Regions from separate parts of the Bradyrhizobium sp. 25ACV genome, predicted to be linked through region 2. Evidence: riboswitches for the same ligand, from Rfam matches in the RefSeq annotation. Region 2 holds a riboswitch; the other holds the start of a gene.

Region 1 (15,763 bases), on a different contig from region 2:
CGACCAAGAACACGATTCTGAAGGTCTACGACGGTCGCTTCAAGGACATCTTCCAGGACATCTACGACCGCGAGTTCAAGAAGGAATTCGAGGCCAAGGGCCTGACCTACGAGCACCGCCTGATCGACGACATGGTGGCCTCGGCGCTGAAATGGTCCGGCGGCTATGTCTGGGCCTGTAAGAACTACGACGGCGACGTGCAGTCCGACACGGTCGCACAGGGCTACGGCTCGCTCGGCCTCATGACCTCGGTGCTGCTCACCCCCGACGGCAAGACCGTGGAAGCCGAAGCCGCCCACGGCACCGTGACCCGCCACTATCGCGAGCACCAGAAGGGCAAGGAGACCTCGACCAACTCGATCGCCTCGATCTTCGCCTGGACCCGCGGCCTGTCGCACCGCGCCAAGCTCGACAACAATGCCGAGCTCGCCAAGTTCGCCAACACGCTGGAGAAGGTCTGCGTCGACACCGTCGAGGCCGGCTACATGACCAAGGACCTCGCGCTGCTGGTCGGCGCCGACCAGCGCTGGCTCTCGACCACCGGCTTCCTCGACAAGGTCGCGGAAAACCTCACCAAGGAGCTGGCGGCCTGAGCCGACCGCAATTTCGCCCGACTGGGCCAGACATCATCACGGGCCGCGCAACAGCGCGGCCCGTTTCTTTTTGAGACCTTGCGCGGAGATGCCACCATGTTCATCAAGCTTGCCGGCCCCACCATGCTGCTCGCAGCCCTGATCGGACCGGCCGGAGCTGCCGAGCCGCTTCCCGAGGCCATCGCCGTATCAGGCGAGAGCGTCGTGCTCAGCGTCCACGCCGAGGGTGCGCAGGTCTATGAGTGCAAGGCCGGCGCTGAGGGCAAGCTCGCCTGGAGCTTCCGCGAGCCGATCGCGACGCTTCTCTCGGACGGCAAGACGATCGGCCGGCACTATGCCGGACCGAACTGGGAGCACGCCGACGGCAGCGCCGTCGTCGGTAAGGCGATCGGAAACGCGCCGGGCACCACCGCGGCCGATATCCCCTGGCTGAAGCTGGAAGTTACGGCCCGCCGCGGCAGCGGCGTGCTGACGCCCGTTACCACCGTGCAGCGCGTGAGCACCCAGGGTGGCAAGCTGGACGGTGCCTGCGAGAAAGCCGGCGAATTCAGGAGCGTGCCCTACTCGGCCGTCTACGTCTTCCTGAAGAAAGGTTGACCGCTCAGCGGTCGGGGTCGTCCTTCTCCGCCTGTGCGAGCTCGGCAACGGCGAGGTCGCCGGTGTCGGCGAGTCTCGCCTTGGCGGTGGTGTGGACGTGGTCGGCGAGCGTCGGCATGCGCGCGATCAAGGCGTGAAAATCCTGGGCATCGAGCACCAAAAGGCGCGTCTTGCGCGTCGCCATCACCGTGCCGCTGCGTTTTGTTTTGTGCAGCAGCGCGATCTCGCCGAAGAAGGTGCCGTCCGTGAGGTGCACATGCTGGCTCGGCAGCGCGATCTCGACCTCGCCCGCGGTGATGAAATACATCGACGAGGCCACATCGCCCCGCCGCACCAGGATCTCGCCCTGCTCGATGGTGCGCGCCCGCAACAGCCGCATGATGTCGGCGATCTCCGCGGCCGACAGATGCGAGAACAGCGGCACCCGCGCCAGCATGCCCCAGGTGACGACGAAATCGCGCCGCTTCACCTCTTCGGCAAAGGCGGTGGAGATGATCGCGACCGGCAGCGCGATCATGGCGAAGCCGCTGATGATGGCGAAGGTGGAGACCAGCTTGCCGAGCGGCGTCACCGGCACGACGTCGCCATAGCCGACGGTGCCGAGCGTCACGATCGCCCACCACATCGCATCCGGAATGGTGCCGAGCTTGCTGGGCTGCACGTCGCGCTCGATGGCGTAGAGCAGCGAGGCGAACGTCAAGACCGCGCCGATCAGGATGACGACGCAGCCGATCAGCGCCCGCCGCTCGGCATGGACAGCCGCGAGCAGCGAGCGCATCGCCGGCGAGTACCGTATCAGCTTGAAGAACGGCAGCACGCCGAGCGCCGCCAGTGTCGCGTGCCGGCCGGCGGCGAGCACGATTGCCGCGGGCAGGAACGCCATGAGGTCGATGATGCCGAGCGCCGAGAAGGCGTAGCCGAGCCGGTCGGACAGCGAGGAGCCCTTGCGCTGGGTGTGGCCCGCCACGGTCCAGAGACGTGCGGCATATTCCAGCGCGAACACGATCACGGACAGGATGGTGATGGCCGAGAACACCGTGCCGAACTGCGCGTCCAGCTCCGGCACCGAGGCGAGGATCATCGCGGCCACATTGAGCACGATGACGCCGATGATGATCTGGATGAAGCGCGACCCGGCTGAATAAGCCAGCGGATCGTGCTCCAGCAGTTCGTAGAGGCGATCCCTCAAGTTCGGATCGGCTGAGCCACGTCCTCGCGGAACGGGGCGCACGGCCTCACGCGCCCGCCATCGCTTTTTCGATCGCGCTCAGCGCCTCGGTCGCCTTGGCGCCATCAGGGCCGCCGGCCTGCGCCATGTCCGGCCGGCCACCGCCGCCCTTGCCGCCGAGCGCCTCGGAGGCGACACGCACGAGGTTGACCGCGTTGAAGCGCGAGGTGAGGTCCGCGGTGACGCCGACCACGATGCCGGCCTTGCCGTCCTCGGTGACGCCGACGATGGCGACGACGCCGGAGCCGATCTGCTTCTTGCCGTCGTCGGCGAGGCTCTTGAGATCCTTCATCTCGATGCCCTCGACCGCGCGCGCCATCAGCTTGACGTTGCCGACCTCGCGCACGCCGCTGGCTGCGCCATTGCTGGCCGCAGCGCCGCCGCCCATCGCCAGCTTCTTGCGGGCCTCGGAGAGCTCGCGCTCGAGCTTCTTGCGCTCCTCCATCAGCGCGGTGATGCGCGCCGGGACGTCGTCGAGCGACGTGCGCAGCTCGTTCGCCGCGGTCTTGGCCAGCGCCATGGTCTCGTTGGCGTGCCTGCGCGCATAATTGCCGGTCAGCGCCTCGATACGGCGCACGCCCGAAGCAACCGCGCTCTCGCCGGTGAGCGTGATCAGGCCGATGTCGCCGGTGCGCCGCACATGGGTGCCGCCGCAAAGCTCGACCGACCAGCCGAGCGCGTTGGCGCCGCGCTCGCGCGCGGTCCTGCCCATGGAGACGACGCGGACCTCGTCGCCGTATTTCTCGCCGAACAGCGCACGCGCTCCGGCTTCGCGGGCTTCATCCACGCCCATCACGCGGGTGGTGACCTCGTCATTCTCCAGCACCACGTCGTTGGCGATGTCCTCGACGCGGGCCAGCTCCTCCGCCGTGATCGGCTTCGGATGCACGAAGTCGAAGCGCAGGCGATCCGGCGCGACCATCGAGCCGCGCTGAGCGATGTGGTCGCCGAGCACCTGGCGCAGCGCCTCGTGGATGAGATGCGTCGCCGAATGATGAGCCCGGATCGAGGAGCGCCTGGAATGATCGACCTCGAGCTGCAGCGCAGTGCCGAGCTTCAGCTCGCCGCTCTCCACCGTGCCGACATGCACGAAGAAATCGCCGAGCTTCTTCTGCGTGTCGGTGACGCGGAACTTGATGCCGCCCTCGCCCGTGAGCACGCCGATGTCGCCGACCTGGCCGCCCGACTCCGCGTAGAACGGCGTCTGGTTCAGCACGATCGCACCGGTCTCGCCGGCCTTCAGGCTGGCGACCTCCGCACCGTCCTTCACCAGCGCGGACACCACGCCTTCAGCGCTCTCAGTCTCGTAGCCCAGGAATTCGGTGGCCCCGAGCTTTTCGCGCAGCGGGAACCAGATCGCCTCGGACGCAGCTTCCCCGGACCCCTTCCAGGACTCGCGCGCCTTGGCCTTCTGCCGCTCCATCGCATCGGAGAAGGAAGCCTGGTCGACGCTGATGCCGCGCGACTTCAGGGCGTCTTGCGTCAGGTCGAGCGGGAAGCCGTAGGTGTCATACAGCGTGAAGGCGACGTCGCCGTCGAACATGTCGCCCTTTTTCAAGGACGCGCTCTTCTCGTCGAGGATGGCAAGGCCGCGGGTCAGCGTCTTGCGGAAGCGGGTCTCTTCCAGCCGTAGCGTTTCCTCGATCAGATTTTCCGCACGCATCAGGTCGGGATAGGCTTGGCCCATCTCGCGGACCAGCGCCCAGACCAGCCGATGCATCAGCGGCTCTTTCGCGCCGAGCAGCTGCGCATGGCGCATCGCGCGGCGCATGATCCGGCGCAGCACATAGCCGCGGCCCTCGTTCGAGGGCAGCACGCCGTCCGCGACCAGGAAGGCCGAGGAACGCAGATGGTCGGCGATGACGCGGAACGAGGCGACGGTCTGCTCGTTCGGCCCGCTGCCGAGCGCGGACGAGGCCGCATCGATCAAATGGCGGAACAGATCGGTCTCGAACACGCTGTCGACGCCCTGCATGATGCAGGCCATGCGCTCAAGGCCCATGCCGGTGTCGATCGAGGGACGCGGCAGATCCACGCGCTCCTCCTTCGTCACCTGCTCATACTGCATGAACACGAGATTCCAGAATTCGAGGAAGCGATCGCCATCCTCTTCCGGCGAGCCCGGAGGGCCGCCCCAGATGTGATCGCCGCGGTCGATGAAGATCTCCGAGCACGGGCCGCACGGACCGGTGTCGCCCATCGCCCAGAAATTGTCCGAGGTCGGGATGCGGATGATGCGGTCGTCGGAGAAGCCGGCGATCTTCTTCCAGAGCCCGTGCGCCTCGTCGTCGGTGTGGTAGACCGTGACGAGCAGCTTGTCCTTGTTGAGCCCGAAATCCTTGGTGATCAGCGTCCAGGCGAGCTCGATCGCGCGCTCCTTGAAATAGTCGCCGAAGGAGAAGTTGCCGAGCATCTCGAAGAAGGTGAGATGGCGCGCGGTGTAGCCGACATTGTCGAGGTCGTTGTGCTTGCCGCCGGCGCGCACGCATTTCTGCGACGTGGTGGCGCGCTGATACGGCCGCTTCTCGACGCCGGTGAAGACGTTCTTGAACTGCACCATGCCGGCATTGGTGAACATCAACGTCGGATCGTTGCGCGGCACCAATGGCGAGGACGACACGATCTCGTGGCCGTTCTCGGCAAAGAAGTTCAGAAAGGTCGACCTGATCTCGTTGACGCCGCTCATGTTCATCCAATCGGGTGTGCTTGGACCCGCTTTCTCGCCATCCAAACCGAAACGTTAAGGCTGATATCTGCGGGCCACAGCGCTTTTAGACAAGGCCAGCTTCGCTGTCCAGAAACTGTGCAAGGAGATCAGAGGGTTGCCGCAGCCGCTCAATCCCCTTTGCAATCCCGTTGATAGGGCAAGCGGACGCGTTGACAGGCTTGGCCGCCCTGTGGTCTGTACCCATCTGTATCGTACGGCCACGTCGGGAGAGACCGGCTTTAGGCAGCCGGCGCCGAAGGAGCAACCGCCCCGGAAACTCTCAGGCAAAAGGACCGCGTGGCTTTGACAGCATCTGGAAAGAGGCGCCGACGGGTTTAGACCCGGATGGCACCCGCCGACGGGATAATACTCTCAGGCACAGCGACAGATGGGGCTTCGACCGGTGTCCTCAGGGAATCGTCCCAGGGGAACCGCCGAGGGCCCCTGTGATGCTAGCGCACGACGACCAAGATTCCCTGAAACGTACGCCCCTTCATGGGCTTCATGTCTCCCTGGGCGGCAAGATGGTGCCGTTCGCGGGCTATGACATGCCCGTGCAATACCCCGCGGGCGTGCTGAAGGAGCACCTCCATACCCGGACCTCCGCCGGCCTGTTCGACGTCTCCCATATGGGCCAGATCGCGCTCAGGCCGAAATCCGGCAGGGTCGAGGACGCCGCCCGCGCGCTGGAACGGCTGGTGCCGCAGGACATCGTGGCGATCGCGCCGGGACGGCAGCGCTACGCCCAGTTCACCAACGCCGATGGCGGAATTCTGGACGACCTGATGGTCGCTAATTTCGGCGATCACCTCTTCCTGGTCGTCAACGCCGCCTGCAAGGACGCCGACGAGGCGCATCTGCGCGCGAATCTCTCTGAAGACTGCGTCATCGATTCCCTCGCAGATCGCGCGCTGATTGCGCTGCAGGGGCCGAAGGCAGAGGCCGTGCTGGCGAAATTGTGTGCAGAGGCGCCCGCCATGAAGTTCATGGATTCCGGCCCCCGCAAGGTGGCCGGCCTCGGCTGTTTCGTCTCACGCTCCGGCTACACCGGCGAGGATGGTTTTGAAATTTCGGTTCCCGCAGCCGATGCCGAACGTCTCGCCAAAACGCTGCTCGAAAACACCGATGTGCTGCCGATCGGCCTGGGCGCCCGCGACAGCCTGCGGCTGGAAGCCGGGCTCTGCCTGTACGGCCACGACATCGACACCATGACGACGCCGGTCGAGGCCGCGCTGGAATGGTCGGTGCAGAAATCCCGCCGCAGTGGCGGCGCGCGCGCCGGCGGCTTTCCCGGTGCCGAAAAAATCCTCGCCCATTTCGACAACGGCGCGGCCCGCCGCCGGGTCGGCCTGCTGGCCCAGGGACGCGCACCGGTGCGCGAAGGCGCGCTGCTGTTTGCTGACAGCGCCGGCGGCGAGCCGATCGGACAAGTCACGTCGGGCGGTTTCGGCCCAAGCCTGAATGCGCCGGTCGCGATGGGCTACGTGCCCACGAGCCAAAGCGCGCTCGGCACACAACTCTTCGCCGAGGTGCGGGGCCAGCGCTTAGCCGTGCAGGTCGCCGCGATGCCCTTCGTCAAGAACACCTACAAACGCTGAGGATTCGAGAATGACCACGACGCTGTACACCTCCGACCATGAATGGCTCGCCATCGAGGGCGACGTCGCCACCGTCGGCATTACCGACTACGCCCAGCAGCAGCTCGGCGACGTCGTGTTCGTCGAATTGCCCAAGGTCGGCCGCACCCTGAAGAAGGCGGAAGCCGCCGCCGTGGTTGAGTCCGTCAAGGCGGCCTCGGACGTGTACGCGCCCGTGACCGGCGAAGTGCTCGAGACCAACGCCGAGCTCGCGGCCGAGCCGGCGCTGGTGAACTCGGATGCGCAAGGCAAGGCGTGGTTCTTCAAGATCAAGATGGCCGACAAGGGCGAACTCGGCGGCCTCATGGATGAAGCCGCCTACAAGGCACATACGGCTTAAGGACGATGGAGCAAGCGATGACCGCGCACCGCAAAACCAACGGCGACGCCGCCGCCAGTTTCGTTCGCCGCCATATCGGCCCCTCAGTGCGTGACGTCACCGCCATGCTCGAAACCGTCAGCGCTAGAAGCGTCGACGCCCTGATGGCGGAGACGCTGCCGGCCTCGATCCGGCAGGCCGCCCCGCTCGATCTCGGCAAGCCGCTCAGCGAGACCGAGGCGATCGCGCATATGGGCGAGCTCGCAGCCCAGAACCAGGTCTTCACCTCGCTGATCGGCCAAGGCTATTCCGGCACGATTTTGCCCGCGGTGATCCAGCGCAACATCCTTGAGAGTCCGGCCTGGTACACGGCCTACACGCCCTACCAGCCCGAGATCAGCCAAGGGCGGCTGGAGGCGCTGCTCAACTTCCAGACTATGATCTGCGACCTCACCGGGCTCGACGTCGCCAACGCCTCGCTGCTCGACGAGGCCACCGCCGCGGCCGAAGCGATGGCGCTCGCGGAACGGCATTCGCAGGTGAAGGCGCAGGCCTTCTTCGTCGACAAGGACGTGCATCCGCAGACGCTCGCTGTGATGCGCACCCGCGCCGAGCCGCTGGGCTGGACCCTGATCGTCGGCGATCCCCTCACCGATCTCGCTGGGAGTGACGTGCTCGGCGCGCTGCTGCAATATCCGGGCTCTTCCGGCGCGGTGCGCGACCTCCGGCCCGCGATCGCAACATTGAAGGCCAAGGGCGCGCTCGCGATCGTTGCCGCCGATCTCCTGGCCCTGACGCTGCTCGCCTCGCCCGGCGAGCTCGGCGCCGACATCGCGATCGGCTCCGCGCAGCGTTTTGGCGTGCCGATGGGTTATGGCGGACCGCACGCGGCCTATATGGCGGTGCGCGATGCATTGAAGCGTTCGCTGCCCGGCCGCATCGTCGGCCTCTCCGTGGATTCGCGCGGCGCGCCCGCCTACCGGCTCGCGCTGCAGACCCGCGAGCAGCACATCCGCCGCGAGAAGGCGACCTCGAACATCTGCACCGCGCAGGTGCTGCTGGCCGTGATCGCCTCGATGTACGCGGTCTATCATGGCCCCGAAGGCCTGACGCAGATCGCCCGCAATGTGCATCGCCGCGCCGCCGTGCTCGCCAGCGGCCTGCGCAAGCTCGGCTTCGCGCCTGATAGCGAAAATTTCTTCGACACGATCAGCGTCGATGCCGGCGCCAAGCGCGCCGAAATCGTCGCACGCGCTGCGGCCGAGAAGATCAATCTCGGCGTCGGCGCCACCAGCTTGCGCATCGCGCTCGACGAGGCCACCACGGCTGCGACGATCGAAGCGGTCTGGCGCGCCTTCGGCGGCAAGCTCGCCTATGCCGAGTTAGAGGCGACCACACGCGAGGCGCTGCCGGAGGCGCTGAAGCGCGCGACCTCCTTCCTCACCCATCCCGTCTTCCACGCGCATCGCTCGGAGACCGAGATGCTGCGTTACATGCGCAAGCTCAGCGACCGCGACCTCGCGCTCGACCGTGCGATGATCCCGCTGGGATCCTGCACCATGAAGCTGAACGCGACCACCGAGATGATGCCGCTGACCTGGCCGGAGTTCGGCTCGCTGCATCCGTTCGTCCCGCGGGAGCAGGCCAAGGGCTATCAAGCGCTGTTCGCGCGCCTGGAAAAATGGCTGTGCGACATCACCGGCTATGATGCGATCTCGCTGCAGCCGAACTCGGGCGCGCAGGGCGAATATGCCGGCTTGCTCGCGATCCGTGGCTACCATGCCGCGCGTGGCGAGACGCATCGCAAGATCTGCCTGATCCCCTCCTCCGCCCACGGCACCAATCCGGCCTCGGCCGCGATGGTCGGCATGGACGTGGTGGTGGTCGCCTGCGAGAAGAACGGCGACGTCGACGTCAATGATCTCCGCGCCAAGGCCGAGAAGCATTCCAATGACCTCGCCGCGGTCATGATCACCTATCCCTCGACGCACGGCGTGTTCGAGGAGCACATCCGCGAGATCTGCGACATCGTGCACGGCCATGGCGGCCAGGTGTATCTCGACGGCGCCAACCTCAACGCGCAGGTCGGCCTTAGCAGGCCCGGCGATTACGGCGCCGATGTCAGCCATCTCAATCTGCACAAGACCTTCTGCATCCCGCATGGCGGCGGCGGCCCCGGCATGGGCCCGATCGGCGTGAAGGCGCATCTGGCGCCGTTCCTTCCCGGTCACCCCGCGACCCAAGGCGACGCACCGGTCGGCCCGGTCTCGGCCGCGCCGTTCGGTTCGGCCTCGATCCTCACCATCTCCTACATCTACATCCTGATGATGGGCGGTGAAGGCCTGAAGCGCGCCACCGAGATCGCGATCCTCAACGCCAATTACATCGCCGCGCGCCTCGATCCGCATTTCCCGGTGCTCTACAAGAACGCCAAGGGCCGCGTCGCCCATGAATGCATCGTCGATCCCCGTCCGCTGAAGAATACGAGCGGCGTCACGGTCGACGACATCGCCAAGCGCCTGATCGATTACGGCTTCCACGCGCCGACCATGAGCTTCCCGGTGCCGGGCACGCTGATGATCGAGCCGACCGAATCGGAATCCAAGGCGGAGCTGGATCGTTTTTGTGATGCCATGATCGCGATCCGAAAAGAAATCGCCGAGGTCGAGGCCGGCCGTTTCAAGATCGAGGCCTCACCGCTGCGCCACGCTCCGCACACCGTGCACGACATCGCGGACGATGATTGGAAGCGCGCCTACACCCGCGCTGAGGGCTGCTTCCCCGCCGGCACTTCGCGGGCCGACAAATATTGGTGCCCCGTGGGCCGCGTCGACAACGTCTATGGCGATCGCAACCTGGTGTGCTCCTGCCCGCCGGTGAGCGATTACGCGGAAGCTGCGGAGTAGGCCACGACGGAGGTCTCGTAGGGTGGGCAAAGCGACTTGTCCGCCGTAGCTCGAAAAGCGAAGGCGGAAGCGTGCCCACCGCCTCTGCATGACGTGAAAGATCGTGGGCACGGCGCTTACGCGCCTTTGCCCACCCTACGGCTCCTGACCTAAGGCGCGATCAACGAGCGACTCTCCTCCCGCCACCGCCACAGTCGATCGTTGGTCAGCAACGTACCGCCCCACCAGCGCCGAATCGGGTTATGACGGCGAAAATCCTCCCGACCTTCCAGAACCGCTTTGCCAAACTCCGTCAGCGACAGCCGGCTCCGGCGAAAGGCGGCGTTTCGACCTCGCGCATCGTGCCGGGGAAGCGTCTCGAGTTTCGGATCGAGACCTGCGACCGCCGGCATCGGGCCGGACGCAAGCCCTTCGAGCAACGGCCCAAGCTCCCACTGGTCAAACACGCGCGTTTCGAGCAGCCCGCCCGGCTGAAACAGCTCCTTTGTCCGGCTGCAGCCCGCCGCAATCAGATCGAGAAGCCGTGATTCCGTCGCGCCCAGTCCAGTCGTCGTTGACGGCAGTTCAGCCAGCAATTGCTCCATCGCCGGATTCAGGAAGGGCAGCGTGGGAAACTCACGCCCCAGCAGCCCAAAACAGAGCTCCGGCGTGGGGGCCCGATAAGCTTCCCAGGCCATGCGAGCGGCCTCGAAGTCGGGCTCCGTTACGTCGAACACCCGCACGGCACGATCGCGCAGCCTCACAGCGTCTGCTTCGAGCAGATCGAAATCGACGAGCCGCAATTTAAGTCGCTCGGCCATGTAGGATTGTGAGCGCAGGTAATCGAGAATCCAGACCAGCTGCAATTGATCGTTCGGACGGGGATCAAACCACAGTTCGATGAGATCGAAGCCGTAGGCCTTGCAGAACCAATCTAGCGGGAGCTGCTTGTGCGCGAGGCCGGCCTCGGGAGATCGGGCAACAAGATCGGACCACCGCACTTCCGGATCGCTGCGGTGCGAGACACCCGTGAGGTAGGTCTCAAGGTGGTGCGACGTAGGCAGGGGCCCAGATACGAATCGAAAGATCAACGGGACGACCATGTCAGCGCGATCGGCATAGGTGAGGCCAGCGCCGGACGAACTGGTCAGAATCATCCGTTTCATCGTCGGCGCGCCCCACCCTCACGCAAAACGAAACGGGCACTGACGACGTCGGCAACTCAACGTCTTCAGCGCCCGCTCCTCGCGAAAACTCTTCGCGTTAGATTTTACTCCTCCGTCGGCTCCTCGCCGTCGGCGTCGCTCTCCGGCGTGCCGGCCAAAATCTGCTCGGAGATCAGGCCGGAGTTCTGGCGGATCGAGGTCTCGATCTTGGCGGTGATGTCGGGGTTGGCCTTCAGGAACGCTTTCGAGTTCTCGCGGCCCTGGCCGAGGCGCTGGCTGTCATAGGAGAACCAGGCGCCTGACTTCTCGACGATGCCGGCCTTGACGCCGAGATCGAGGATCTCACCCATCTTCGAGACGCCCTCGCCGTACATGATGTCAAACTCGACCTGCTTGAAGGGCGGCGCCAGCTTGTTCTTCACCACCTTCACGCGCGTGGTGTTGCCGACCACTTCGTCGCGCTCCTTGATCGCGCCGATGCGGCGGATGTCGAGGCGGACGGAGGCGTAGAACTTCAGCGCGTTGCCGCCGGTCGTGGTTTCCGGCGAGCCGTACATCACACCGATCTTCATGCGGATCTGGTTGATGAAGATCACCATGGTGTTGGACTTGTTGATGGAGGCCGTCAGCTTGCGCAACGCCTGGCTCATCAGACGCGCCTGCAGACCCGGCAGCGCATCACCCATCTCGCCCTCGAGCTCGGCCTTCGGCACCAGCGCGGCGACCGAATCGATCACCATGACGTCGACCGCACCCGAGCGCACCAGCGTGTCGCAGATTTCCAGCGCCTGCTCGCCGGTGTCGGGCTGCGAGATCAGGAGCTCGTCGATGTTGACGCCGAGCTTGCGGGCATAGACCGGGTCGAGCGCGTGCTCAGCGTCGATGAAGGCGCAGATGCCGCCCTTCTTCTGCGCTTCCGCCACCGTGTGCAGCGCCAGCGTGGTCTTGCCCGACGATTCCGGCCCGTAGATCTCGACGATGCGTCCCTTGGGCAAGCCGCCGATGCCGAGCGCGATATCGAGCCCGAGCGAGCCTGACGACACCGCCTCGATGTCCATGGACCGGTCGTTCTTGCCGAGCTTCATCACCGAGCCCTTGCCGAACTGGCGCTCGATCTGAGAGAGCGCGGCGGCCAGAGCTTTACTCTTGTCCATGGAAGATCCTTCGACGATACGCAGGGCAGTGGCGGACATTGGGTCGTGCTCCTTATGGCGAGGATTCGCGTGAGGGACAAACGATTGGCGAGGCGGCTCGGCGATAAAAGCAACGTACCCTATTTGTTCTAGGTTCGCAATATGTTCTTTTGCGGATTTGGGGGTTTGTCCGTGAGCATCTCCACGTCCCCCTCCCTATTCGCGTTGTGCACACAACTGGACAGACGCGGCTCCCGTTAATTGTCCTTAATGGGCCATCACCGCACGAAGCGAGGCCACTATCGGTGATGAGAACGCCGATTGCGCTCCCGCCTTCCTCGCACGGAAAGGAGCGCGCCATGTCCAGGCGGCGACGTTTCAAGCAGCAGCTGACGCTTCAAGACCGACTCTCCGCATGGGTGAAGCAGGTCGAGGAACAGGCCTCCAGGCTTCCGCCCGGGCCCGAGCGGGACGCCCTGCTCACGAAGGCCCGCCAGGCCGACGTCGCCAATCACCTGCACGACTGGGTCATATCCCCCGGACTGCAGCCGCCGAAATAGCAGGGCTGCCGCAACGTGATTCCCCGGCCGAGGCTGACGCGCATCAAAGACGCATGGCCCGGCCGCCGTCAGAATTCCGTAATCCTGCGGCAACGAACCTTTTCGCGGTCTCGGGCCTTCTCCAGGATGGGACCGCAACTCTGGGGACCTCAGTCATGACGGACAACACCAACCGCGATACGATCAGGCGCAATCCCCTGCTGAAGGCGGCACAGGAGGAGCTGATAAAGTTCGAGCGCGCGGAAAACGAGTTCCGCAAGAAGGACCGCCAAGAGCGCGCCGCCGAGCTCCACCTTCCCCTGAACGAAATCAAGATCCACTAGATCCGGCCGGGGGCTTCCGAAGCTGACAAACGCGCGCCGACGATACGGTGGCGGCCCTTCTTAAGACCTTGGGTGGCGGCGGGAGGCGGTCGCCTTATCACCGCAATCTGTCGGGAGGCCCAGGTCGGGCCGATTTGACCGGCCCACAGAGCGCCATGACGGCATCTAAACACCAAACTTAATCCATTGAAAAGACAACTGAATTTCCATGCGGCCTACTGTGCATGGGGTTGTTTTCCAGTTTTTGAGAATGCGGCAACCCCGTACCCATCATCCAGGGGAAGGCTGCGCCTGCGCCTGTCCTAAAGCAGCGCCAGCAGCACGAGGCCGATCACCAGCACCACGAAGCCAGCCGCTGTCGCGGCGGCGAATGACCGCTCTACGTTATCCATGATGCCACCCCGTGGTCGGCGTGCCACGTTTCCCCCATGGCTGCGCCGAACGCTGTGGAATCTTGCCGACGGGTGTGTCCGCAGTTGTGCGAACGGATGTCGAAATTGGGACGGGTGCGGGGCCAGTCTGCGGCCTCAGTGGTCGGGCTCGGAAATCTGCCGCCTGTCAGGCTGCCGTAAGCGGAGCCGGCTAGGATGATGAGGCTATGGTGTTGCAGCCCAGCACCTCAGCCTCCAATAACTTTTTGCCCCGTCTGGCTCTCCCCAGGCGGGGCTTTTTCATGCCTTCCGGGCGGTTCGCGGGTCCCGCTCCTCCTGGGTCAGGAGCAGCGAGAAGGTGCGGATCGCGGGCGCAGCCAGCAGCACGATCGGCAGCATCGCTGCCCAGGCGATCAGCCACGACACCATCCAGTGCCCGACGAAGCTCATCGCGCTGCCTGCGGGCAAGCTGGCGATTCCCGCCGCGATCAGCGAGGTCAGTCCGGACTGGATGATGCCGAAGACGAAATGACTGTAGCGGCGGGGAATGCCGAGCATGACGGGCCCTTGCTGTTTTTGCCGTCGCCAGACCAAGCAAGGCATATGCCGCCGCTTGCACGGAAACCGGTAACCCTCCGCGGGGCCCCTGCGGCCCGTCCGATTCGGCGCACCGGCGCAGCCGGGTGCAGCCCAGGAACTTTGTTCATGGTCGGAGAACCACGGGTATGCGACAGCCTCACTGTCTCACGGACCGGCGTCTTTCGAGAGCCGGTTTCGCCTGTTTCGGGGGCAGGCGCGCTTTCGAGATATCCCCGAACTGTCCGGGGCTTACCGACAAAATTTGCTTGTCTCCGGAATATTGGGACGCCCAACATGTTTGCAGTCATGGAGAGTGAATCGTGGGAGGTCGCCATGAATCACAGGGGCGTCGAGTTCACCGTCGCCAAGACGGCGATTCCCGGAATCTGGCAGTGGCAGTTCCGCATTGGCGAGCAGGTCAAGACCGGCAAGACCGAGACGAAAATCGACCTGTTGGCGATTCGGCGCGTGCAGCTGCGTATCGACCGGGAGCTGAAGCGATCGGCCAGGCGGCCCGAACCGGCCGGATGAAAGTCGGCATCGGATGGCGCCTTCTGCGCCGCTGCACCACGGCTGGCGGTGGCGGCGGAAACATCATCCGTAGCCGCCCGGAATTGATCTGACGGTGGTTTGGGATTGGACTGCGCGCGCCCATGGCCTTGGGGGCGAGGCCATCACGCGCGCGATCGGTGCCAGCTATGCCGTTGTATTTCTTTCGAATCCGGAATGGAAGTTACTCCGGCTGCGCCGATCAGGCGACGGAATTTGCCGATCGCAATTCGGCTTGGAAAGAGATGACCAATGTCTGCGCCGACATGACGGCCGGCATTGCCCGCAAGCTCCAGGAAAATTCCGAATGGCACATGGAGCTGCTGGACGAGACCAAGGAGCCCGTGTTCCGGATCCGCATCGTTGCCGAAACCCTCGACTAGCAAGCAGCTTCAATCCGCGCTGGGCAGGCGCCGCATGGTGAATTCGATGTCGCCGCCGGGCAGCTCGCGCCAGCTCTCGACAACGCTCATATAGCCGGCCTTGGGGTAGCGGGCGAAGAAGGCCTGCGCCCTTTCCCGCGCCGCCGCGCGCGGCAGCGTGAAGGTCTCGCGCAGATAGCCGTCGCCGACCGTTTGGCCCGGCTTGCCGGCGATCTTGCGCCGGCGCGCCATCCGCTCGGCGAGATCCCGCGGACGGTCGGCCATGTCCTCCTCCTCTACGCGCTACGCTCCAGCCAAATGTAGGGCGTGGGCCGGACGAAGAGGAGTCCCCTCCCGAAGGCGTTGTGCCGCCTCCGGATGGAGCTGCTGTCAGTTGGCGGCCGCGCCGCTCGTCAGTTGGCGGCCGTGCCGCTCTTGGACTTCTTCGGCGCGCTGGTTGCAGCCGAGGCCTTCGGCGCCGCCGGCTGCTTCGGCGGATCGGCGCGCATGCCGCCCCAGGGATCGTTGGAGGTCTTGGAATCCGGGATCTTCTTCAGCGTTTCCTTGTAGGCCTTGTCACGCTCGGCTTCCGCGGCCTTTTCCTCGGGGGTCTTGCTCGGGGCGTCCTGCAGCAAATTCAGATTGGGCATTTGCGCATAGGCAGGTCCCGCCAGCACGGCCAGCACCGCGGCCAAACGGAAAAGCTTCATCGTCTACTCCTTGATCATCCATGGAGGCACGGTTCGCCCGTGCC
Region 2 (15,763 bases):
GGGCCGCTCAATCGGCGAACTATCGGAGATCCCGATAGTTTGCATTGAAAATGCTGATTTTTAAAACCGCTCTAATGGTGAGAGTTTCCTCCGACAGCCGTCCGACAGAACGGAGCAAAGAGGAGCCAATGTCATTCATCCAGAACACCTGGTACGCCGCGGCATGGTCGCGTGAAATCACACGCAGCTTGCTGTCACGAACCATCGCCAACGAGAGCATTGTCTTCTACCGCAAGGAAGCCGGAGATGTCGCCGCGCTTACTGATCGGTGCCCGCATCGCTTTGTCCCGCTTCACCTCGGGAAGCTCAAAGGCGACATCGTCGAGTGCGCCTACCACGGACTGTGCTTCGATCCGAGCGGCGCATGTACCCTCAATCCACATGGCGATGGCGCGATCCCGAGGGCAGCCAAAGTCAAGAGCTACAAGGTCGTGGAGAAACATGACGTCGCGTGGGTTTGGCTTGGAGACGCAAGCAAGGCCGACGAGTCCTTGATCGCGGACTTCAGTGTTCTGACAAACCCGAAGTTTCGCACGGTCAGTAGCTACCTCCACGTCCAGGCAAATTATCAGCTGGTTTCTGACAACCTGCTCGATTTGAGCCATGGGCAGTACCTTCATCCGATGTTCAAGAATGCGGAGGGGCCGCCCAAATTCGAGGCCGAAAAGGAACCGCAACCCAATGAAGTCTGGGCGAAATTCTCGCGTCCTAATCAACTGCCGAACAAGTATTTTCAGATGCTGGGGTTTCCAGGGGACCAGCGTGGCGACCATCGCAACTTCATGCGTTGGAACGCTCCCTCGCTCCTTCTGCTTGACGTCGGCATGACGGGCGTCAACAGGCCGGTAGAAGAAGGCCTTTCAATTCCAACGTCTCACCTGCTCACTCCGGAAACAGAAACGTCGACACATTACTTCTGGGCTATGTCGCGCGATTTCCGCCAGGATGAAGATGACCTCAGCCAAGAATTGCTAAAGGCCGGCGTGGCTCTCTTCGACGACGAAGACAAGCCGGTCATCGAGGCTCAGCAGCGCATGGTGAACACCCAGGACTTGATGTCGCTCAAGCCCGTTCTTCTACAGACCGACGGCCCGGCGGTCAGGGCACGGCGGATCGTGGAGGCTCAGCTCAAAGCCGAGCAGTCGTAAGGCATAGCGTTTGACACCTGATCGCCAGACAAAGGGCGACGAGTTTCTCAAGCTACTCAGCAAGCAAGGTCGATCGTTTCCGCTGGCAGACCGGGCGTCTGCCCCTCCCTGACTTGGCCGCCGCATCAGATCGGCGGCTTTTTTTTTGCATCGCGCAGCGTGAGAGCCAGCTTACTGTGGCAAGGGCGGGCCATGCGGGCGTCTGTTACAGTTGAACTGACACCTCACTATCAGCGCCAAATGCGCCATGTGCGGCTGCCATATCGGCCGGTCATCGAAGGGTACGATGGCGCAGGCGGATTGACTCGAACGCGCGATCCGGACTCGGCTAGACGTCGAGAATCAGTTCCTCGGACAAAGACCGAGAACAACAAATTGCGATCCTGTCGTTCATTTGTTTCTCGGCGTCGGTCTGAAAGGAATCCCTGTGCTCAGGTCGTCCCGCGAGGACTCTCGTAAGGCACGTTCCACAGATTCCCTGTTCGCAGGAAAGCTCGACGCTAATTCCATTCTCCTCGAGGACCGATGCGATCGATTTGTCGCCGGGCACAACAAGTCGTTGGCCGCTTCGTGAAGCCACAACCGTGAACGACGCCCCGCCCTTCACGTCGCCAGCGGAGAAGCTTTCGGTGTGAATCCTCTCCTCAAGGCAGCCAGCCCTTCTCGCGGCAGAGACCGCAAAGTCTATGAAGCCTCTCGGTCCACATATGTAGATGCTCGTGCTGGAGCATACTCCGTTGAGATCCATGTCCGGCTGAAATCGCTGCTCCACCGGCCCGTCGTCAACGTGGAGCCGAAATCGGCCTGCGAACGGCGAGGCGGCGATTTCATCGACGAAGGGTGCACGATCCCGGGTCCGAACGCACAGGTGGAAGTCGAAATCGTTGCCGATCGTCTGAAGCCGATAGGCCATCGAGAGCAGCGGAGTGATTCCGATTCCCCCGGCGAGGAGGATCGCGCGCCCGCCATCCTCAACAAGCCCGAAATTGTTGCGCGGCCGTCCTATCTTAACGATCATTCCCTCGCGAAAGGTCTCGTGGATCGCCCTGGATCCCCCTCTCGAGCCCGGGTCGTTGAGTATTGCAAGTCTGTAATAGCCTGACTGGGAGGGGTCATTGCAAACAGAATACTGCCGAACGATCTTGTCGGAGACATGGACATCAACATGCGATCCGGCAGAAGCAGGCGGGAGTTCATTTGACGTTGCGGATTCGAGCTCGATGCTCACTATATCGCAAGCAACGTAGTGGACCCTGCGTATCCTTGTTTCCATCGTATGTCCTGGATCGACCATCGTTCAAATCCGACGCATGCCATGAGCGACTTGCCCGCCATCGCCGCAATACCGCCTATGGGCTGGATGTTATTCAATTCCGGAACAGCGCGGAAATCGGTTTCCTGGAGCCCAACTATCGGCCCGATCGATAGTACACCCGAAGCACCGCGGAGATACTCCGCTCGCTGCCTTCAGCGAGCCTATGCGCCTCGAATGTTGGCAACGAGGCGTTCAACGTCGACAAGCAGGCCTGCAGACTGCTTACTGAGGTCCTCGGCCGAACGGGACACGAGTTGCGCCGCTGCGCCGGTTTCGCCTGCCATTCGATTGACGCGAACGATGTTATCCGAGACCTGGTTGGTGCCGCGTGCCGCTTCCTGTATGTTGCGCGCGATCTGGCCAGTCGCAAGGCCCTGCTGCTGAATGGCCGCGGCGATAGCCACCGTGATCTCGTTGATCGAGACGATCGTGCTACCGATACCCTCGATGGCCTCGACGGCCTCCGTGGTCGCGACCTGCATGGCTTCTATCTGCGCGGAGATTGCCTCAGTCGCCTTGGCTGTTTGGCCTGCGAGCGACTTTACCTCGTTGGCCACCACCGCGAAGCCGCTACCAGCGTCTCCAGCACGAGCGGCCTCAATAGTTGCGTTGAGAGCCAGAAGATCAGTCTGACCGGCAATATTGGTGATCAATTTCACGACATCCCCGATCTTCTGCGCCGCAGACGACAACCCATGCACGACCTCGTTCGTGCGTTTGGCTTCATCCATGGCCTTTGAAGCAATCGTGGTCGATTGATCCACCTGGCGACCGATCTCATGAACGGATGCGGAAAGCTGCTCCGTTGCGGCAGCGACTGTCTGCACATTGGCGGAGGTTTGCTCTGCGGCTGCCGCGACAGTCGTCGCCTGTTCGGTCGCCTCCTCCGATGACGTCGACATGCGCTGCGACGTGATATGCATTTCGCGCGCGGCCTTGGCGAGCGTATCCAGCGATCTCCTGACCTCGCTTTCGAATTCATCGGCCGTTTTGGTGATGAACAGCCTCTTCTCAGCTTCGCTCTGCTGTCTCAACTCATCCTGAGCGTGGCGCAAACGAATGGTCTCGGTCATGCTCTCCTTGAAAACCTGGACGGATCTGGCCATTGCGCCAATTTCGTCTTTTCTGTCCTGAGCGGGAATTGTCACCTCGGTTCCCCCGCTCGAGAGCTTGAGCATCGCCGTCGTCATCGCCGCGATAGGGTTGGCCACGTTGCGGCTGATCAGGAGAGATACTCCGGCCACGAGCAAGAGGATGAAGAAGACGATCCCTCCCAGGCGGCGCGCTTCTGTCCAGAAAATTTGATCGATATCGTCGATATAAAGGGCGCTGGTCAGAACCCACCCGTATATTGGCACTTCAGTGGCGTAAGTCAGGGTCTGCACCGGCTCGCTACCGCCGGGGCGCGGGAAGCTGAAAGTCACGAAACCGCCGCCGCGGGCAGCGGCTGCGACCGCATCACGAAAGAAGTAGACGCCATTTGCGTCTTTCGTTTGCGTCATATCTTTGCCCTCGACGGCCTGCTTGGGATGCACTTCGAGGATGCCTTCTTTGGTCGCGGCGTAGAAGGCGTTGTCCTTGTCGTAACGCAGCATGCGAAGCAGCGCTCTCGATCGTTCACGCGCCTCCAGTTCTGACAGGCCGGTTTTGCGCCCGGCTTGGTAGTCGGCTTCGATCGCGGAGCGAGCGAGCAGGACCAGCTCCTTCACCTTCGCCTTTCTATCCGCGAGCAAGGTATTCTTCAGGGTCGATAGGCCGATGCCGGCGGTGCCGACCATCCCGGGAATTGACAACAAGACGACGATCAAGAGCTTGGTGGAGATGCGAAGAGATCCGAACATGTAACCATTCTTCCCGCGCTGGCAGAGCTGAGAGCCCATACGTTCAGGAGTTCGCTGTTGACGTCGCATGCCGCACGATCATTCGCGGCTGCCTTGAGGACACTGACGCTCGCACGGCCTGAGCGAGCAAAACATTCGCTCTTCTCCGGCACCCGACTATGCACCTGCGTAGGTGAAGGCGGACCTGGGTGGACACATCCAAGGACGAAATCCACGACGACCCACAGCGCTTCGCCTCGCCCACGACAGTCACGCCATGCCGGTCGGCTCGAAGAGACGGCGGGACCGCAACAGAAGTTTGAGTAGCTGTATATCGATCGTCGCCACCGACCTGGCGTGAGCTACTTCTTGAGTAGATCGTTGGTGTAGAAGTCTGTAACCGGCTTGTTCGGGTCGGTACTCTCGGTTGCGGACATCAATTTCAACGCGTCCGATATCGTTTTGTCGCTGATCCAGCCGGCTGGCCGACCCTTCTCGAAATTCAGCGTGGCTGAAGTTGCAACGATCTGCGCTTTGATCAGCTCGTCCGAGGGAGCCGCGCTCCAAGCGCTTTTCAGCGCGGCCGTCGCTGCCGCCGGCTCTGACTTGGTCAACTCGATTGCCTCCTCGGTCGCGGCGAGGAAGCGCCTGAGCGGTTCAGATTTTTCGGCGATTCCCTTGTCGCTCACCACGACGGCAAGCCCAGGTACGCCGAGGCCGAACTTCGGCATGTCCAACACAGGAAATTTTGTGCCACTTCGCTCTTCGATAAGGGGCAGATCAACATTGGTATAAACGCTGATGAGATCGACGCGCCTTTGCATGAATTGGGGAAATTTCACCTGCGGGTCGACTTGAACCTTACTGATCTTGTCGCAGTTGATTTTGTTGATCGCGCAGAAGACGTCCAGATAGGTCGTGGCAGGGTCTCCGACGGAGATCGCAAGCGACTTGCCTTCCATCTGCGCCGGTGTTGTCACGGCCTTGTCGGGCCACGAAATGAGGGCGAAGGGCGCTCGCTCCTGATAAATCGCCGCGAGTTTGACCGGCATTCCTTTTCCGATTGCCGAGATGGCAAATATGGCGGGAACGACCACGACATCTTCATTGCCGCGTACAAGACCTCCGAGAGCTGCTTGTGCACCGGCGCCTTCTCCGAGAACGATATCGATTCCCTTCTTTTGGTAGAGGCCCCTCTCTTTACCCAGATAGAGGAAGCCATACTCGCCCTTTAGCTTCCAGCTAAACCGGACGTTCACAGTGTCCAGGGCGGACGCTGTCGTTGTCCAGAACGAGGCGGCGATCGCGACCGCAAGAACCCCAAAAACTTGGTGCAGTTTTGGCATAAGTCCCTCCTCTTCTGGTCTCTGCGGGCAAGTGCCCGTGACCGAAACAACCCCGATAAATTTGATCTCGTATTGTGATCACATAAGACTTAATGTCAAGCGGCTTACCCGCCCGGGCCAAGCACAAACGCCCCAGTCGCCAAATGCGCCTCGGGTACACTCGTGCCAGGGAAGGGAGCGAAAGGGCTCCCGACAGACCATGGAAACTTCGAAGAGACCACCCATGCGGTTCCGGCACCTCGACATGAATCTGCTCGTCGCCTTGGACGCGATCCTGACCCATCAAAACATATCGCGGGCGGCCGAGCGACTGCTGCTCAGCCAGTCGGCGACCAGCGGGATTCTATCCAGGCTGCGCCAGCACTTCGAAGACGAGTTGCTGGTTCGGAACGGCCGCCGAATGGCTCTCACCCCTCTCGCAGAGGAATTGGTGGCACCGCTCCGCGCCATCCTGACCGAAACGGAAAAACTCTTGGCAATGCGAACCTCGTTCGACCCAGCAACCTCCGAGCGACATTTTACGATCGCGTGCTCTGACTATGTCTGGGCAACTCTTATCGTCGATATCCTTGCCGCATTGCGCGCTGTCGCCCCATCGGTCAACATATTCTACCAAGGCCCAAGCACCCGCTTTTTTCGCACCGAGATCGATTTCCTGATCGTTCCGGATCGATTCATGCTGGAAGATTGTCCGTTCGCCGCCCTCCCTTCGATTAGCTACGAATGTATCGTATGGAAGGAGAACGAAAGCGTCGGGGATAGCTTGACGCTCGAACAGTTTCTCGAGATGCGTCATGCGCAGGCCTATAGCGAGCGAGCGACGTTCATAGAAGCTTGGTTCTTCAAGCAATTTGGCCGCGCTCCACAGGCCGGGATAACGGCACCAAGCTTCACCCTGCTTCCGCAAGCGCTTATCGGGACCCAGTTCCTGGCGCTCATCCCTGCGGACCTGGCAGATCGGGCATCGGCCACGCTGCCGATAAGGAAAGTGGAAGCTCCCATATCCCTCCCCCTCATGACCGACGTTCTTCAGTGGCGCATCTCGCATGAACGAGATCCCGGGCTGCAGTGGCTGCGAACCCTCATTCTCGACGTTGCCCATCGACGACGGAATTCCCGACAGATTGGCTTCCCGGTTGCGGGGTGAAGATGCAGCGGGTCTCGACCAGCGGCGCTGTTACGCCGAACGCGTCGCGGGTCGGAGCATTGTCCGAAATGAGCGTTCCTTGAACAACGCTTGCTTCAGGGTATCTAGCAATCGACCACGTTGACGGCCAGGCCACCCAGACTCGTTTCCTTGTACTTGGTGCGCATGTCCTCCCCCGTCTGGCGCATCGTTTCAATGACGGCATCGAGGGACACGTGATGTTGGCCATCACCATGCAACGCGAGCATCGCCGCATTGATCGCCTTGATCGCACCCATTGTGTTGCGCTCAATACACGGGATCTGCACGAGGCCACCGATCGGGTCACATGTGAGACCGAGATTGTGCTCCATGCCGATTTCGGCGGCGTTCTCGATCTGCCGGTTGGTGCCACCCAGGACGGCCACAAGTCCTGCTGCCGCCATGGAGCAAGCAACGCCGACCTCGCCCTGACAACCCATTTCGGCGGCGGATATCGAAGCGTTTCGTTTGTAGAGCATACCGATCGCGGACGCCGTCAGGAGAAAGATGCGGGCTTTTGCCGGGCTCGGATCCGGGAAGAACATCTCGGAGAATTTCAGGACCGCGGGTATGACGCCGGCAGCTCCATTCGTCGGCGCAGTCACGACCCGTCCCCCGGCCGCGTTCTCTTCATTGACCGCGAGAGCAAAGAGGCTGACCCATTCCATCACGTGAAATGGATGTGCCGCCCCCTTTGACGTCGTCTTGAGCTTGCTGAGCAGGCCTGGCGCACGGCGCGGTACCTTCAGGCCACCAGGCAGAACACCCCCGTTGACACACCCGCGATCGATGCAGCGCATCATGGCATCGCGAACGCTATCCAGGAATGCATTGGTTTCAGTCTCCTCCCTATGCGATAGTTCGTTGGCAGCAACGATATCGGCAATCGACAAGCTGGTCCTCTCACCTATCGTAAGAAGCTCATGCGCTGACGTGAACGGGTACGGCTCACATCCAACGTTTCGAACAGCGGGGTTCCTCGGCTGGTCGCCTTCACACACGATCGCACCGCCGCCAACGGAGTAATAGGTTTGACGAAGCAGGACGCCCGTATCCGAATGCGCTGCGAATTTCATACCATTTGAGTGCCCCGGCAGGAACTCGCCGGTGCGGAAGGTGAGGTGCTGACGCTCATCGAAGCCAACCGCATGACGACCGCCAAGCAAGATCTCGGAACGCGATCGGATCAGCCCGGCAATAATGGATATGGCTTCAGGATCAACGGATTCTGGCAGCCAGCCCGATAGTCCCAGCAGAAGGGCAATATCGGTGCGGTGACCCTTGCCAGTCAGCGCCAGCGACCCGTAGAGCTCGACGACAACCAAGCGACAGCGCCATAGATCTTCGCCCAAGCATTCGATGAATCGATGGGCCGCGCGCATCGGTCCAACGGTATGCGAGCTGGATGGGCCGATTCCGATCGTGAATAGATCGAGGACACTGATCGGACCGGCTAGGCGCCTGGACGATAAACCGGGCGTGGTGACTTGTTCGACAGTCTGGGACATGGGCGCACACCTCAATCAAGTGATTGATTTCAAATGCGCCCCATCTGTCTATTTGCCTGAGAGTATTATCCCGTCGGCGGGTGCCAAGGCACCTCTTTCCAGATGTTGTTTCGTCACACGCGGTCCTTGTTACCTGAGAGTTTCCGGGGCGGTTGCTCCTTCGGCGTCGGCCGAAGCCGATCTCTTCCGCAAGCGACGTCTTGGGACTCGACCTCCTGAGTCAGGACATCAAATTCGTGGCTGCACTTCTCAAGTATTCTACTACGCGGCTTGGGTCAACAATGAACCGAAGATGCAAAGTCTTGCCGTTCTGCGTCGTTTACGGGGTTGACCTGCCGGTAGAGGGATTTCGGTCTGGGCGCTTTGCATTGAGCCATGGGTCTTGTCGGTCAATCCGGCGTGCACAGCCAGCGAAAAGATACTTTAATGAATTCGTTGAGGACTTCGATTGAATGCTCCTCACAGTGCTGGCTCGCGATCTCGAAGGTTTCAAGCGAATCCACCGGACTGAACTCTCGTGCTTCGCGGTGTAGGTATAGGACGCGGCGTTGGCATGGGGCTAAATGCGCATCTTGGGCCTCAACAGATCCGGGGCAGTTGCTCGCCCGACAACCAGTCGACGATCCGGCCACCGCCAAAGCTCGTCGCCATCTGCACGAAGTGATGATTGTCCGGCACCGCTTCGCCGATATCGGCAGCATTGCGGCCGAGCGGATGCGCTCTCATGGCGGCCAGCACGGCTCCGCCGACATCAGGCGACACGATCGCGACCAGCTTCCCCTCATTGGCGACGTAGAGCGGATCGAGCCCGAGCAGCTCGCAGGCAGCCGCCACCCCCGGCTTGACCGGGATCGCCTCTTCCTGGAGGCTGAAGCCTAGTTCGGACTGCTGGGCAATTTCGTTCAGTGTCGCCGCGAGCCCGCCGCGCGTGGGATCTCGCATCAGACGCATGCCGCGGCCGCCCGCCGCCACCATCCTGGCGACCAGATCATGCAGGGCGGCCGAATCCGAGACGATCTCCGTTTCAAAGGCGAGGTTCTGGCGCTTTGACATGATTGCTACGCCGTGATCGCCAAGCGTGCCCGAGATCAGCACCCGATCTCCGACCCTCGCATTCTCGGCGGAGAGATCGAGTCCCTCAGGCACCAGGCCAACGCCCGCGGTCGAAATGAACAGGCCGTCGGCCTTGCCGCGCTCGACCACCTTGGTGTCGCCGGTGATGATATGGACGCCGGCGGATTGCGCCGCCTCGCCCATGGAGTCCGCGATCATCTTGAGGTCTGAAAACCGAAAGCCTTCCTCGATAATGAAACTCGCAGACAGATAAAGCGGTCGGGCACCGGCCATGGCGATGTCGTTGACGGTGCCGTGCACCGCGAGCGAGCCGATATTGCCTCCGGGAAAGAACAGCGGTGAAACCACATAGCCATCAGTCGTCATCACCATGCGCCCGGCGCCGACGTCGAAGGCGGATTGATCGTTGCCGCGCGCCAGCCATTCGTTGCCGAAGGCCTCGTGGAACAGGCCCGAGATCAACTGCGACATCGCACGGCCGCCGGAACCGTGGGACAGGTCGACGCAGCCGTGCTTGATGTCGAGCTTGCGCTGATGGGCTCTCATGAGGCCCGCTTCTGCTGACGATCGCGGAAGCGACCATAGGTCCAATGCGCGGCACATGCGCCTTCCGAGGAGACCATGCAGGATCCCACCGGGGTCTCCGGCGTGCACACCGTTCCGAACAGCTTGCAGTCGACCGGTTTCTTGACACCGCGCAGGATCGCGCCGCATTCGCAGGCCGGATTGTCGGGGACGCGCAGCTCGTTCAAGGCGAAACGTATCTCCGCATCAAATCTGGCGTAGGTTTGCTTCAGCTTCAATCCGCTATAGGGCACGCGCCCGAGGCCTCGCCATTCGAACTGATCGCGCAGCTCGAAAATATTCGAGACCTCCTCCTTGGCGCGCGGATTCCCATCGCGCGTTACGGCACGGCTGTATTGATTCTCCACCTCGTTCCGGTGCTCGTTGACCTGACGCACCAGCATCAGAATCGCCTGCATCATGTCAAGCGGCTCGAAGCCCGAGATCACCACCGGCTTGCCAAATTCCTCTGCAAAGACCTCGTAGGGCTCGGTGCCAATGATGATGCTGACATGCGCGGGCCCAACGAAGCCGTCGATCTCGACGCGGCGGATGCTGCGGGTGTCGGGACTCTCCAAAATGTTCTGCATCGCCGGCGGCGTCCGCACGTGGTTGCAGACCACGCTGAAGTTTTCGAGCTGCTTCTTCTCGGCGCGCCGGATCATGATTGCGGTCGGCGGCGTCGTGGTCTCGAAGCCGATCGCGAAGAACACGACTTCCTGCTCCGGATTCTCTTCCGCGATCCGGATCGCATCGACCGTGGAATAGACCATGCGGACGTCGGCGCCACGTGCCTTCGCCTTCAACAGCGAGGCACCTTGCGAGCCCGGCACCCGCATCAAATCGCCATAGACGCAAAGGATCACCTCCGGCCGATCGGCCAGCCGGATCGCCATGTCGATACGTCCCGCGGGCAGCACGCAGACGGGACAGCCGGGGCCATGGATCATCCGCACGTTCTTGGGCAGTATGTCCTCCAGGCCATAGCGCGAAATCGCGTGCGTATGTCCGCCGCAGAACTCCATGAAGCGGTAGGACCTCTGCGGATTGGCCTCAGACCGGATCGCCTTGGCCAATCCCAGCGCGATTGCCTTGTCCCGAAATTCGTCGGCGTATTTCACTGCATTGCTCCCTGCCCTTCGGTGCTGAGCTCACGCATGAGCTCCAGCGTCCGCCCCGCCTCATCCGGGTCGATCTTGGTGAGGGCATAGCCGACGTGGATGATCACGTAGTCGCCCACGGCGAGATCTGCGATCAGCGCCACCGAAATCTCCTTGCTGACGCCGTCGATCGAGACGACGGCCATCTCGTCGGGAAGGAGCTTTGTAACCTCTGCAGGTATGGCGAGACACATCAGGCGTTTCCTTCCAGCCTTTGTTGTTCGAGCATTTGGAGAGCGGCAACCCAGGCTTGGCCGAGGCTCAAGCCGCCGTCATTTGGCGGCACCTGGCGCGCGAGCTGCGGATTGAGCCCGACAGCGACGCAGCCGCGCTGCACCTCCTCGCTCAGGATCGCGTTGAGGAAGCAGCCGCCGCTCAAAACGACGGTGGTGAGGCCGGTCTCTCGTGCCGCACACGCGATCCAGTCGACACAGGCCGCGGCAAACGTGCCATGAAGCAGCTCCGTGCCTACGGTCGGACCGGGGGCATCAGCCACAAGACGTTCAAACAGCGGATACAGCGACAACACGCCTTGTTCGATTGTCCAGGCATCCTCAGCGACGCGTGTCCGGCGAACACGCGCCTCCAGCTTCATCGCGGCTTCGCCTTCATAGCTCTGCCGCGTGGAGAATCCCAGCAATCCGGCGGCTGCATCGAACATCCGGCCGGCGCTGGTCGTCGTTGGCACGTCGGGCTGGTCGAGCAGGGTTAAAACACCCGCCGCCAACGGCTGCGCCGGAAAGCGACGCGGAATCTCCGCGCCGCGCCCGAGCGCCTGAAGCACGCCGGCAGCCATCCGCCAAGGCTCGCGCGCGGCGCGATCGCCGCCTGGCATCCTGAGCGGCACCAGATGTCCGATCCGCCGGAAGCGCGCGCCCTCACATCGCAAGAGCTCGCCGCCCCAACTCCCGCCGTCGCTACCATGACCAAAGCCGTCAAGCACCAGTGCCAGCACGGGTCCGTCGATACCGTGCTCCGCCATCACCGACGCCGCATGTGCATGATGGTGCTGAACCGCAATCAGCCCGCGGCCGCTCGCCTCGGCAAAGCGGGTGGAGGCCATGTTGGGGTGAAGATCATGCACCACGACGGCCGGCTCGACATCCAGCGTCGAGATCAGGTGCTCGACCGTCTCCTCGAAGAAGCGAATGCCCTCCACGGTGTCGAGATCGCCGATGTGCTGGGAGACGAAGGCTTCATCACCGCGCGTGATCGTGACAGATGCCTTCAGCGCGCCACCCACTGCGAGCACCGGCGGCACGGCACGCGCCAACCGAATCGGCTCGGGAACATAGCCGCGGGCCCTCCGGATGAATTGCGCGCGTCCGGCAACGACCGACACCACGGAATCGTCGGCACGCGTGACGATATCGCGATCATGGGTGACGATCAGGTCGGCAATGCCGGCGAGTCGGCGCTCCGCCTCGTCATTCTCGATGACCGGCGGCTCGCCGCCCGGATTGGCGCTCGTCGCCACGATTACCCAAGGAGAGCCATTCGCACGCGGGTGTGCCGAGTTCAGCACATGGAACACCAGATGATGCAGCGGCGCGACCGGCAGCATGACGCCGATCCGCGACAGGTCCGGTGCGATTGCCGGCGCGAGTTGCCGACGCGATGTCAGTAATACGATCGGGCGCGCCGTTGACTCCAGCAATGCCAGCTCTGTTGCATCCGCGCTAGCGATCTTCGCGACAACGTCGACTGCGGCAATCATGACCGCAAACGGCTTCTGCTCCCGCTGCTTCCTCTTTCGCAGACGCCGCACTGCCTCGTCGTCTCGGGCATCGCACAAGAGCTGATATCCACCGAGTCCCTTGAGCGCGACGATTTTCCCGCCTGCGATCTCGGCAGCGATCTGCTCGATGCCGTGGCTCAAGCGCGGGCCACACAATGGACAGGCGATCGCCTCGGCATGAAAGCGACGGCTCGCGGGGTCGGCATATTCTGTGGCGCAAGCTCCGCACATCGCGAAATTCTTCATCGCGGTGGTGCGGCGGTCATAAGGCAGCCGCTCGGCAATGGTATAGCGCGGACCGCAATGCGTGCAGTTGATGAAGGGGTAAAGATGGAAGCGGCTGCGCGGGTCTAACAATTCGCTCAGGCACCGGGCACAGGTGGCGGCGTCGGCGACGATCCGCGTCGACACCCTGCCTTGCTTGCTGGCGCGAATACAGAACTCGTCGCTTTCAACGGCGCCGATTTGCTGCACGGAGATCCCGTCGATCCGTGACAGCGGTGGTTTCTCCAGCGGCAGCGCAGCGACGAAATCGGCAACGCGCGCACCTTCGACCTCGATCACGACGCCGTGAGGGTCATTGGCCACGAAGCCGCCGAGGCGATAGCGCATGGCAAGGCGATAGACATAGGGACGAAAGCCGACGCCCTGCACGGCGCCGCGCACGTGCAGGCGCAGCCTTCGACCGTCGCGCGCTGCGGCTCCGCCGCTCATCATCATGCCGATACGGCACTCAGGGATGCCGCCCTCGCCTTCTCGGCGCGCTTCCTGATCCAGGCATAGAATGCCGCAAATCCCTCTCCGGTCCGCGCCGATACTGTCAGCACCTCGATCTTTGGGTTGACCCGCCGCGCATATTCGATCGTCCTGGCGAGATCGAAGTCGAGCACGGCCGCGAGATCGATCTTGTTGATCAGCATCAACGAGGACGCTGCGAACATGTTGGGATATTTGAGCGGTTTGTCCTCGCCTTCGGTGGTCGAGAACACCACGATCTTGCAGGCCTCGCCGAGATCAAACGCTGCCGGACAGACGAGATTGCCGACATTCTCGATGAAAAGGATGCCGCCGTTGAGCCAGGGCAACCGGTGATAGGCCTCGCCGATCATGGCCGCATCGAGGTGGCAGCCCTTGCCGGTGTTGACCTGGACCGCCGGTACGCCTGTCGCGCGGATCCGCTCCGCGTCGTTCGAGGTCTGCTGATCGCCCTCGATCACGCCGATCGGGCAATTGTCTTTCAGTTCGGACACGGCGCGGGCCAACAGCGTGGTCTTTCCGGCGCCGGGGCTCGAGACCAGGTTGAAGGCGAGCACGTCATCCGCGCGGAACCGCGCGCGGTTGTCGGCCGCAAGGCGGTCGTTCTTGCCGAGGATGTCACGCTCGACCTGGATGATGCGGTCGCTGCTCATGCCGGCGATCGTCTGCCCAGCCGGGGCGGCGTCGCAGTCGAGCAGGCCGGGGTCTCCGCGCGCTTGGTCGTGGTGATGGAGATGATGACGGTGATGATCATGGTCGTGATGACGGTGTCCATCGTGACCATGATCGTGATGGTGATTATGAAGATGCGCGTGATCATGCCCATGGGGGTGATCGTGCCCATGCTCAATGGAAGCTTTGCCGTCACCGCAGCCGCATACCGTACACATCAGTCGACCTCCAATTCCCTAACCCGCATCTCTTCTCCACCGGTCACTTGCAATTGATAGCTGCCGCAGGCAGGGCATGGCTCGTCTCGCCGCTTGATTTCGACGCTTGTCGAGCAGGCCATGCACCAGGCCGTCCCAGGCCTCTCGACGATGTCCAGGGTCGCACCTTGTGCAATGGTGCGTGCGGCGACCGCTTCGAAGCAGAATTTCATCGCCTCCGGCGCAACATGGCTCAACGCGCCGATCTCGATACACACTGCCTTCACTTTGGGGAACGCGCGCCTGCGCGCCTCCTCCTCGACGATCTCGATGATGCCTTGGCAAACCGCCATCTCATGCATGGCCGACCTCACGGAAGCTGAGGTTAAATCCGACGCAGGGATCGAAGGAGCCGATGAGCGTACGGACGGCATTCTGCCCCTGTCGACCGGCGGCAAGCGCCGAGCCTTGCAGGCTGCGGACCAGCGGTCCACGTGCATGGAAGTTCCATTCGGTCGGAGCCAGCGATTCGAAGCGGACGATGCGGTTTTCGTTATTGCACTCGACGATTTGATAGAGCCGGCCGCGGGCGCATTCGACGGCCGCCGCGCCTCTGCCGGCGCCAAGCCGGTAGCTCTCGACGACGCCGTCCTCGAGCGCCTCGTCGCCCGTCTCGAGCCAGGAGCAGAGGCGCGTCACTTCCGCAATCCGCGCCTTCAGCCGCTCGGCAGGTCCGGCGCTCGGCGGCAGGACCGGCTGGCGCCGGACCCGGCGTGCCCACACACCGGTCTCGGGAATTCGACCGTGGAGATCGGGGGCATCGGAGAAGCTCGCGCCATCCGCAAGCAGCCGCATGATGACATCGAGATCATCGGCGACGGAAAGAAACGAGTGTTCGACGACCGGCTGCAGCAGCGCATGCCCATCGAAGCTCGAAAAATGCGCTGCCAGCGCGTTGCCTGGCGTCAGCGCCTCTCCTACGCCCGCGATTCCGAGTGCAGCGAGCACCGCCTTGATGCGCGATACCGCCTCGCAACGCGCCGACACCTGCCCGCCTTCGCCGAGGAGGCCACCAAGGACGGCGGTCGCCTGCATCATGGCGCGGACCGCGGCGGCGCTCGCGCCATCCAGGGTGAGCTGGCCGACGAACAGACCACGGAACAGTTCTGCCAGCCGCTCGGCGACGACAGCGGTGACGCGGCGATGCATGGTCTCCGGAGGACAATCCTCGCCGCGCGCGGCTTCCACCGCTCCCAGAAACGCCACCTGATATGCAACCGAGCACAGCGAGAACAGC

What was found. A riboswitch is a leader RNA that binds a small molecule or an ion and turns the genes downstream of it on or off. The one in region 2 is predicted to bind glycine.
Region 1: it holds a riboswitch for glycine, as region 2 does, so the genes downstream of both, gcvT (glycine cleavage system aminomethyltransferase GcvT) here and RAD04_RS06920 (L-serine ammonia-lyase) in region 2, are expected to answer to the same signal.

The regions. Positions count from the first base shown of each region.
Region 1 covers NZ_JAVAYO010000015.1:116,671-132,433, forward strand. Annotated here, with positions in the region: gene RAD04_RS29450 (NADP-dependent isocitrate dehydrogenase) at 1-593, shown strand, start outside; gene RAD04_RS29455 (DUF3455 domain-containing protein) at 690-1,190, shown strand; gene RAD04_RS29460 (cyclic nucleotide-gated ion channel) at 1,195-2,421, opposite strand; gene alaS (alanine--tRNA ligase) at 2,426-5,104, opposite strand; glycine riboswitch at 5,340-5,430, shown strand; gene gcvT (glycine cleavage system aminomethyltransferase GcvT) at 5,575-6,723, shown strand; gene gcvH (glycine cleavage system protein GcvH) at 6,734-7,102, shown strand; gene gcvP (aminomethyl-transferring glycine dehydrogenase) at 7,120-9,987, shown strand; gene RAD04_RS29485 (hypothetical protein) at 10,137-11,123, opposite strand; gene recA (recombinase RecA) at 11,237-12,325, opposite strand; gene RAD04_RS29495 (hypothetical protein) at 12,625-12,825, shown strand; gene RAD04_RS29500 (hypothetical protein) at 12,981-13,148, shown strand; gene RAD04_RS29505 (DUF2798 domain-containing protein) at 13,820-14,077, opposite strand; gene RAD04_RS29510 (hypothetical protein) at 14,432-14,629, shown strand; gene RAD04_RS29515 (DUF6894 family protein) at 14,797-15,030, shown strand; gene RAD04_RS29520 (hypothetical protein) at 15,040-15,294, opposite strand; gene RAD04_RS29525 (hypothetical protein) at 15,423-15,719, opposite strand.
Region 2 covers NZ_JAVAYO010000002.1:686,624-702,386, reverse strand. Annotated here, with positions in the region: gene RAD04_RS06945 (aromatic ring-hydroxylating dioxygenase subunit alpha) at 129-1,148, shown strand; gene RAD04_RS06940 (PDR/VanB family oxidoreductase) at 1,477-2,442, opposite strand; gene RAD04_RS06935 (methyl-accepting chemotaxis protein) at 2,625-4,304, opposite strand; gene RAD04_RS06930 (ABC transporter substrate-binding protein) at 4,646-5,629, opposite strand; gene RAD04_RS06925 (LysR family transcriptional regulator) at 5,853-6,776, shown strand; gene RAD04_RS06920 (L-serine ammonia-lyase) at 6,881-8,305, opposite strand; glycine riboswitch at 8,416-8,504, opposite strand; gene hypE (hydrogenase expression/formation protein HypE) at 8,885-9,925, opposite strand; gene hypD (hydrogenase formation protein HypD) at 9,922-11,064, opposite strand; gene RAD04_RS06905 (HypC/HybG/HupF family hydrogenase formation chaperone) at 11,061-11,297, opposite strand; gene hypF (carbamoyltransferase HypF) at 11,297-13,561, opposite strand; gene hypB (hydrogenase nickel incorporation protein HypB) at 13,558-14,487, opposite strand; gene hypA (hydrogenase maturation nickel metallochaperone HypA) at 14,487-14,828, opposite strand; gene RAD04_RS06885 (nickel-dependent hydrogenase large subunit) at 14,821-15,763, opposite strand, start outside.